4 regions of the Streptomyces sp. NBC_00237 genome follow, and region 1 is predicted to be linked to each of the others. Evidence: riboswitches for the same ligand, from Rfam matches in the RefSeq annotation. Region 1 holds a riboswitch; each other region holds the start of a gene.

What was found. Region 1 has a riboswitch for cyclic di-AMP ahead of OG897_RS15550 (LysM peptidoglycan-binding domain-containing M23 family metallopeptidase). Riboswitches for the same ligand answer to the same signal wherever they lie in the genome.
Region 2: linked by a shared signal. The riboswitch ahead of OG897_RS25180 (C40 family peptidase) and the one ahead of OG897_RS15550 (LysM peptidoglycan-binding domain-containing M23 family metallopeptidase) in region 1 are both predicted to bind cyclic di-AMP.
Region 3: linked by a shared signal. The riboswitch ahead of OG897_RS00065 (M23 family metallopeptidase) and the one ahead of OG897_RS15550 (LysM peptidoglycan-binding domain-containing M23 family metallopeptidase) in region 1 are both predicted to bind cyclic di-AMP.
Region 4: linked by a shared signal. The riboswitch ahead of OG897_RS20005 (M23 family metallopeptidase) and the one ahead of OG897_RS15550 (LysM peptidoglycan-binding domain-containing M23 family metallopeptidase) in region 1 are both predicted to bind cyclic di-AMP.

The regions. Positions count from the first base shown of each region.
Region 1 covers NZ_JAPEMT010000002.1:264,566-266,757, reverse strand. Annotated here, with positions in the region: gene OG897_RS15555 (tyrosine-protein phosphatase) at 1-632, opposite strand, end outside; cyclic di-AMP (ydaO/yuaA leader) riboswitch at 952-1,159, shown strand; gene OG897_RS15550 (LysM peptidoglycan-binding domain-containing M23 family metallopeptidase) at 1,164-2,156, shown strand.
Region 2 covers NZ_JAPEMT010000002.1:2,572,248-2,574,439, forward strand. Annotated here, with positions in the region: gene pcrA (DNA helicase PcrA) at 1-903, opposite strand, end outside; cyclic di-AMP (ydaO/yuaA leader) riboswitch at 1,163-1,337, shown strand; gene OG897_RS25180 (C40 family peptidase) at 1,335-2,192, shown strand, end outside.
Region 3 covers NZ_JAPEMT010000001.1:18,415-20,606, reverse strand. Annotated here, with positions in the region: gene OG897_RS00070 (PP2C family protein-serine/threonine phosphatase) at 1-321, shown strand, start outside; cyclic di-AMP (ydaO/yuaA leader) riboswitch at 638-771, shown strand; gene OG897_RS00065 (M23 family metallopeptidase) at 999-2,066, shown strand; gene OG897_RS00060 (aldo/keto reductase) at 2,145-2,192, shown strand, end outside.
Region 4 covers NZ_JAPEMT010000002.1:1,374,186-1,376,377, forward strand. Annotated here, with positions in the region: gene OG897_RS20000 (GntR family transcriptional regulator) at 1-303, opposite strand, end outside; gene OG897_RS20005 (M23 family metallopeptidase) at 462-1,256, opposite strand; cyclic di-AMP (ydaO/yuaA leader) riboswitch at 1,270-1,438, opposite strand; gene OG897_RS20010 (pitrilysin family protein) at 1,698-2,192, opposite strand, start outside.

The sequences.
Region 1 (2,192 bases):
GCGTTCATCGCCTCGGGGGAGTCGCTGCCGCGACGCACCCTGTACCGGCGGTGCGGGTCGTTGGACTTCACGTAGTCCGCGCGGATCGCGTCCGGCTCCACGCCCACGGCCAGCAGCGTCACAGCGATCGCCAGACCCGCCCGGTCCTTGCCCGCCGCACAGTGCATCAGTGCCGGAACGCTGTCCTCCGCGAGCGCGTGCAGTACCCGGCTGTGCTCCGCCGTCCGCTCCGCGATCATGCGGCGGTACGAATCCGTCATGCGGGCCGCGGCCTTGCCGTCGGCGAGGACCTCGCGCAGCTGGTCGATGTTCCCGTCGCGCACCATCCGCCAGAACTCCGTGCCGTCCGCCGGGTCGCTCAGCGGGATGTTCACGTTCCGTACGCCCGTCAGCTCGACGTCCGGACCCTCCAGCCGCTGGTCCGCCGCATTGCGGAAGTCGAAGACCGTGTGGAGGGCGAGGGCGTCGAAGAACGCCGTGTCCGTCTCGGTGGCGTGCGCCAGGTGGCCGCTGCGGAAGAGCCGTCCGTAACGTGTCCGCCCGCCGTCGACGGTCGGCAGGCCGCCCACGTCGCGGAAGTTCCGTACACCTGCGAGATCCGGCTCGGCCGACGGCGATGCCTGCTGCGTCACGAGTGCTCCTCAAGGTCGTTCACCGACGCGGGCACGTCGGCGGACACTGGCCGACAATACGACAGACGTACGCCGATCCACCCCGAAATGGGGGCCCCGGGCAACCAACTCGGGGGATGCGGGAGGGCGAGTGAGCAGAATCATAGGGACGGCAGTGACTTCTGCTGCCGAAGCGTCAAACGGCAGGCCAGAGGCGGGAGATGGCGTCCGGGACGGTTGCTCGCGACCGGGAGAATCGTGGAGAAGGGGTGTCCGGGAGAAGGAGAAGGCGGGAACGGCTTGTTCAGGCGGTCCGCACTCGCTTACGGTCACCGTCAATCCGGGTGGACCGCCGAATCCTGCCACCGCTCGGAGTCCGCACCCACTTTCTTCGTGTGGCAGGAGCGGGGGACCCAGGTAGTACGCCGGACCCGGAGGACGAAAGTCCGCCGGTACGGCTTGGGGTGAAGCAGCGCTCCCACCGGAGCGAGGCCGGGCAGCTCCAGCCCGAACCCGACAGCTCACCTCGCAGGCGCCGGAGAGGAATCCGTCATGCCTGCAAAGGGTAAGCACCGCCGCCCGAAGCCCAGTTCCTCGCTCACCCGCGGCTTCGTCGCCGCCGGTACGGGCGGTGCGGCACTGGCCCTTCCGCTCATCGGCGCCACCGGGGCGCACGCCGTGGACAAGGGTGCGGCGCCTGTCGCGCTGCCGCAGGAGGCGCCGAAGGCGCAGATTCCGCAGCAGCGGACGGCCCCGCAGGCGCAGCAGCCGCAGAAGGCCGCGCCGCAGACCGACACCCGTACGTACTCCGTGGTGAGCGGCGACAGCCTGTCGAAGATCGCGGCGGACGAGGACGTGCGCGGCGGCTGGCAGAAGGTCTACAGCGACAACGAGAAGGTCGTCGGTGAGGATCCGTCGCTGATCTTCCCCGGCATGAAGCTCACCCTCGGCGGCAAGGCCCCGGCCGGGTCCGGCTCCTCGGCCTCCGCCGCCTCCGACCGGCAGGCGTCCGCCCCCGTCGCGCAGCAGCAGAAGACCGAGCGCGTGGAGCGTACGGAACAGCGCGCGGAGCAGCGGGCCGAGAAGCGCGTGGAGAAGAAGGCCGAGTCCCGGCGGACCGAGCGCCAGCAGTCCAAGAGCTCCGGCTTCTCCGCGCCCGTCCCCTCGGGCGTCTCCACCCCGTACCGCGCCTCCGGCGGCAGCTGGTCCAGCGGTTACCACACGGGTGTCGACTTCCGCGCGTCCTCCGGCACCCCGGTCAAGGCCGTCGGCGCGGGCACCGTGGTCTCCGCCGGTTGGGGCGGCGCGTACGGCAACGAGGTCGTCATCCGGCACAACGACGGCCGTTACTCGCAGTACGCGCACCTCTCCGTGCTGAACGTCCGCTCCGGCCAGGGCGTCTCCGGCGGCCAGCAGATCGGCTACTCCGGCTCCACCGGAAACTCCACGGGACCGCACCTCCACTTCGAGATCCGCACCGGTCCGGGCTACGGCTCCGACATCGACCCGCTGGGCTACCTGCGCAGCAACGGCGTCCCGCTCTAAAAGGGAACGGCCACCGGTCCCCAACGGATCGGACAC
Region 2 (2,192 bases), 2.3 Mb from region 1:
CAGCTCGCGGACCAGCGTGTACTGGGCGTGGTTGGTGTCCTGGTACTCGTCGACCATGACGTGCCGGAAGCGCATCCGGTAGTGCTCGGCGACGTCCGGGAACGCCTGGAGCAGGTGCACCGTGGTCATGATGATGTCGTCGAAGTCCAGCGCGTTCGCCTCGCGGAGGCGGGACTGGTACATCGCGTACGCCTGGGCGAGGGTCTTCTCGAAGCCGTCGGCGGCCTGCCCGGCGAAGGTCTCCTCGTCTATCAGCTCGTTCTTGAGGTTGGAGACCTTGGCGCTGAAGGACTTCGGCGGGAAACGCTTGGGGTCGAGGTCCAGGTCGCGGCAGACCAGGGCCATCAGGCGCTTGGAGTCGGCGGCGTCGTAGATCGAGAACGACGACGTGAAGCCGAGCTTCTTGGACTCGCGGCGCAGGATGCGCACGCACGCGCTGTGGAAGGTCGACACCCACATCATGTTGGCGCGCGGACCGACCAGCGCCTCGACGCGCTCCTTCATCTCGGCCGCGGCCTTGTTGGTGAAGGTGATCGCGAGGATCTGACCGGGGTGCACACCGCGCGCGGAGAGCAGGTGCGCGATGCGGTGGGTGAGCACGCGGGTCTTGCCCGAACCGGCTCCGGCCACGATGAGCAGCGGCGAACCGGCGTGCACGACGGCGGCGCGCTGGTTCTCGTTCAGCCCGTCGAGGAGCGCCGCCGGGTCGGTGACCGGGCGGGGGGCGCCGTCCCGGTAGTACGCGTCCCGGGGCGGCGGCGGACCGTCGAAGGCGCCCGCGAAGAGGTCGTGCGGAACCTCCTCCGGAGGGGCACCTTCTTCGGTGTCCTCCGGGGGCGGCGGGGCCGATTCGTCCTTGTTCTGGAGGTCGGCCAGGAAGCTGTCGTCAAAGAGGCTGCTCATCGCCTACCGAGTCTAGGCGGCCCCACTGACAGCCCGGCCCGGATTCCGCCACAACGGCGGTCGCACGGGGTCGCGGCGGGCCGGTGGTACGGGGCCGGGGCGGGCCGGACGCCACCGTCTGTGACGACTTCCTCACACCCCCGCGAAGGTCACGAAAACGTATCGGGCATATCGAACATCAGGCTTCCCACCCGTCACAGCCATTCGTTACGGTGCTGCGCGAGCGGCCCGTACCCCCCTCGGCGAACCGCGCCGGAACGGTCGCCGCACGCCGAATCCGCGCCGCCCGCAAGGCGGTTCGGAACCGGGGACCCACTCGTACCACCGGGGTGAATCGGCCCGTACCCCCCACGCACGCGGGCCGTAGGGCGCGCCTTCCTTGTCTCCTGCCCGAACCCGACAGCTAACCCGGTAGGCGGCCCACGGAAGGAATGCCTGCTTTGGCATCGCATCGCAAGCCACGCACCCGCACCACGTCGTTGATACGCACCTCCACACCCGGCGTCGGCGTCACGACCGCCGCTCTGATGACCGTCGGCATCGTCACCCAGTCCGCGCAGGCGGCCCCCGCCGCGCCGAAGCCCTCCGTCGAGGAGGTGCAGCAGAAGGTGGACGCGCTGTACCGGCAGGCCGGGGCGGCGACCCAGGAGTACAACGCGGCCAAGGAAGCCACCCGCAAGCAGAAGGGCAGGGTCGACGCGCTCCTCGACGACGTCGCCAAGCGCACCGACAAGCTCAACCAGGCCCGGCGCACGCTCGGCTCCCTCGCCGCCTCGCAGTACCGCAGCGGATCGGTGGGGTCCACCGCCGCACTGCTCCTCGCGGACGACCCGCAGTCGTACTTCGAGTCGCGGCGGCTGATGGCACGGGCCACCGAACGGCAGCAGAAGCTCATCGGCGACTACAGCACCCAGCAGGAGGCCGCCGCCAAGAAGCGGGGTGAGGCGACGCGCAGCCTGGAGCGGCTGACCACGGCGCAAGCCACGCTCCGGACGTCCAAACAGAACGTGCAGGACAAGCTGGGGCAGGCGCGCGGGCTGCTGTCGCGGCTGACCGAGCAGGAGAAGGCGCGGCTGGCGGAGCTGGAGCGCGAGCGGGAGGCGGAGGCCAAGCGCAAGGCGGACGAGCTGGCCCGGGAGCAGGCGCGGGAGGCCGCCAAGGAGAAGGAGCGGGAGAAGGAGAAGCCCGGAGAGGGCTCTGGATCAGGCTCCGACTCCGGCTCCGGAAGCGGCTCCGGCTCCGGAAGCGGCTCCGGCTCCGGAAGCGGCTCGGGAACGGGCTCCGGAAGC
Region 3 (2,192 bases), on a different contig from region 1:
CTGCCGCTGGGGATGGGGGACCTGGGGGACTGGCCGGACCGGGCGCGGGAGTTCACGTATCCGCCGGGGTCGACGCTGGTGTTCTACACCGACGGCCTCTCCGAGGCGCGGGACCAGGCGGGCGTCTTCTACGACCCGGCGGTGCGGCTGCGGCGCTCGCTCTTTCCCGGGCCCGAGGCCGTACTGGACGCGCTGACCAGTGATGTGCGCGTGCACACGGGCGGCAAGCAGACCGACGACATGGCGCTGCTCGCGGTGGGGCGGCCGGGGGTGGGGCAGCCGGGGCGGCGGCGGACGGTGGAGATCGTCAAGCGGCCGTAGGAGGAGGGCGGCGCGGCGGGGGATCACACCGGTGTGCACGGTCCGTCACGGGGTGTGCGCGACAGGGATCTCTTCACATAACAATTGACGATCTATCAGTTGTGGAGGGTTTGCGAGGGTGGGAAGGGTGGGGCGGAAGGGGTGGTTGGAGAGCCGTGCTTCCGCCCTGATTCGTTGTCATATCGCCCTGAATGTCATGGCCATGGGTGCGTGCGCAGCGTTAACGATCAAGAGGGACAGCTTGGAATTCCACTTGTGTGTCTATTAACGTTCGATAACGCAGTGCGGTCGTCCCAGCCGTCGTCAGAGGCGGCGCCGCGCGCGTGCGCCGAATTCCGTGAGGAAACCGGGGAACCACCATTTGGGGTGAATCGGGCTGAATTTGGCCCGTAGGAGACCTTCCTGCTCCGAACCCGTCAGCTAACCCGGTAGGCGAGAAGGAAGGAAAGGAGCGCGCCCCCGTGGCGTCCAACAGGTCTGCCTCCGCAGCCCCCGCTTTCTCGGCCCCTGGGTTCTCCTACCAGGCGTACGGCGTTCCGAACGACGACCACGAGGCGGGACCCGGCATCGGGGACACCGCCGTCCTGGCGCCGCAGGTCACGCATGCACCGCAGGATCCGCACTCACCCCAGGCGTCCCAGATCCCGCAGCAGCCTCGCGGAGGCTTCGAGGGCTTCGTGGAATTCGACGCTCCGGACGGCTCCGCGGCTCCCGCGGCCTCCGCCGAGGAGTGGAACCCCACCGCCGACACCCTCGCCCCCGTACGCGGCAAGCACCGGGTCGCCAAGCAGCGCGGCTCCCTCGCCCGCAGCTCCACGGTCCTGGGCGTCGGCGTCATCGCCGCCGTCGGTGCGGGCGGCATCGCCACGGCGCAGGACAAGCCCGCCGTGTCGATATCGCTGCCGGACCAGATCACCGAGTCCCTCGACTCGCTCGCCGACTCGCTGCCGGACGCCACGTCCCTGCCGGGCGTGGGCGCGCTGGTCGGGGATGCGGACACGGACGCCGATGACGATGACACAGCGGACGCGGGCGTCGCCGTCGCCGCGGCTCCGGCCGCCGCCACTCACGCCTCTGCCGGGGGCCAGTCCACCGGCGCCGGTGAGAGCCTGCGCGCCCGCATCCTCCAGCAGGCCGACCAGCAGCGCGCCGCCGCCGACGAGGCCGTCCGGCAGGAGGCCCGCGAGCAGGCCGTGAAGGACGCCGCCGCCGAGGCGAAGAAGGCCCAGAAGGCGGCCGACGCCAAGGCGGAGCAGGCCGAGAAGGAGCAGGCGGCGAAGGAGGCCAGGGAGAAGGCCGCAGCCGAGGCCAAGGCGGAGGCCGAGCGTCTCGCCAAGCTCGCCGCCAGCTTCTCGCTGCCCGTCTCCTCGTACACCCTCACCGCCACCTACGGGCAGGCCGGTTCGATGTGGTCCTCCGGGCAGCACACCGGCCTCGACTTCGCGGGCCAGGCGGGCACCCCGCTCAAGGCCGTGCACGGCGCGACCGTCAAGTCGGCGGGCTGGTCGGGGCCGTACGGCTACCGGATCGTGCTGGAACTCCAGGATGGCACCGAGGTCTGGTACGCCCACCTCTCGCAGATGAACGTCTCGGCGGGCCAGCAGGTCACCACGGGCCAGGTCATCGGCAACATGGGCGCCACCGGCAACGTCTCCGGCGTGCACCTGCACCTTGAGGTGCACACGCCCGGCGGCGACGGCATCGACCCGGCGGCCTGGCTGCGCGGCAAGGGCCTGACCGTCTGAGCCGTCCCACCCGTCGGGCCACCCATCCGTGGCTCGTGCACGGAATAGGCCCGGCGGGCGCGGGGGTTGTCGTACGACATGACTTCCTCCCCTCTTCGCCCGCTGGGCAACTCCGGTCTCGACGTG
Region 4 (2,192 bases), 1.1 Mb from region 1:
GAGGTGCGAGTCGGTGCGCCGGGAGGCCGCTCGCGCGGCGCCCAGCGGCTCCAGCAGCGTCCGCATCTCCAGCAGGTCGGCGGCCTCTTGGGCGGTCGGCTCGGCGACACAGGCGCCCGCGTGCCGCCGGGTGGTGACGAAGCCCTCGGCCTGAAGGGTGCGCAGCGCCTCGCGGACGGGAACGCGCGAGACGCCGTACCGGCGGGCCAGCACTTCCTCGGTGAGCCTGCTGCCGCGCGGCAGGACGCCGGAGACGATGTCGTCGCGGATCGCCGTACACACCGAATGCGCGGGAATGCGCATGCCCGGACCTCCGTCTGCCCACTGAATTGTTCCGTCAACTCTATTGCAGCGACCGGGAATTACGGAAGGCGGTTCGCCGGTACGGCAATCAGCCATGCCGTGGTACGAGAAATGCCCCGGCTCACACGGAGCCGGGGCATTTCGAGCGGGAGGCGCGGTCAGACGCTGACGCCGTGCTGACGCAGGTAGGAGACCGGGTCGATGTCCGAGCCGTACTCGGGCGAGGTGCGGGCCTCGAAGTGCAGGTGCGGGCCCGTGGAGTTGCCGGTCGAGCCGGACAGACCTATCTGGTCGCCGGAGCCGACGCTCTGGCCGACCGAGACGCTGATCGAGGCGAGGTGGCCGTACTGGGTGTACGAACCGTCGTTCATCCGGATCACGACGTTGTTGCCGTACGCGCCGCCCCAGCCCGCCTCGACGACCGTGCCGGAGCCGACGGCGACGACGGAGGAGCCGGAGGACGCGTGGAAGTCGACGCCGGAGTGGCTGCCGGAGGACCACAGGGAGCCGCCGGACTTGTAGCTCGTGGAGACGTACGAGTCGGCGACCGGCAGGCGGAAGGTGTTGAGGCGCTTGCGCTCGGCCTCGCGGGCGGCGCGCTCGCGCTCCTCGCGCTCCTTCTTGGCCTTCGCCTCGGCCTTGCGCTTGATCTCGGCCTTGCGCTTGATCTCCGCCTGGCGCTCGGCCTCGGCCTGGTCCAGCACCTCCTGCTGCGCGAGGGCCTGGGCCTCGACCTGCGCGGTCAGGGTGCCTGCGGCGGAGTGGTCCAGCGCGACGGCGCGGATGGAGCCGGTGTCTTCCGCGGCCAGGTCCTGCTCGGCGGCGATGGCCTGCGGGGCCAGCGTTCCGATGACACCGGTCGTGGTGAGGGCGGCGACTCCGGCGATGTTGGCGCTCTTGCGCGACAGCACGGAGGGACGCCGGTGCTTCCCGGCGGCACGGGTGAACGCCATGGAGTGGCTGTTTCCTTTCCTTCCTTCTCGCCTACCGGGTTAGCTGACGGGTTCGGAGCAGGAAGGTCTCCTACGGGCCCCACCTGCCCGTGAAGGGCGATGGCGTCCGATTCACCCCAGGGACTGATTGGGTCCCCGGCTCCCCAGGCTCGCGCCTGACGGGGACTCGGCGATGACTGCCCGGTGCCGCGGTTGCGGCGCGCTCTGACGGACAGCCGGGTCGACGCTAAGCGGCCCTTCTTTCAATCACCAAACAGACGGCCGCTTTTGTGAAGGAGCCCACACGGCAGACAGGCAACCTCTCCAATAAACCGGACATAAAGGAGGACCCCGACGACTCGGAAGTCAACGGGGCCCCACTTGTCCTGCTTTTCACCGGTTGCCCGGGTGGCCTTGGATCGGTCTTTGATCGGTCAGCCGGTCAGCCGGTCAGTCGGTCAGTCAGCCCGTGACGACCGTGACCTCGCCGATGTTCAGCGCCCGTACGGGATCCGCGATCACCGAGGCGTCCCCGACCAGGACCGTGACCAGCCTGTCCACCGGGAAGGCGTTCACCACGGCGGCGGTGGCCTCCACGGTGCCGGTCGCGGCGAGCCGCGCGTACAGCTGGGCCTGGAAGTCGTCGGGCAGGTGCTGCTCGACCTGGTCGGCCAGCGTGCCCGCGACCGCCGAGGCCGTCTCGTACTTGAGCGGGGCCACCCCGACGAGGTTCTGCACGGCGACGTCACGCTCGGCGTCGGTGAGACCCCCGGCCGCCAGCGTCCGCAGGACCTTCCAGAGGTCGTCCAGGGCGGGCCCGGTCGACTCGGTGTCCACGGAGCCGCTGATGGCCAGCATGGCGGCTCCCGTGCCGTCCTCGGCGGAGCGCAGCACCTGGCCGAAGGCGCGCACGCCGTAGGTGTAGCCCTTCTCCTCGCGCAGGACGCGGTCCAGACG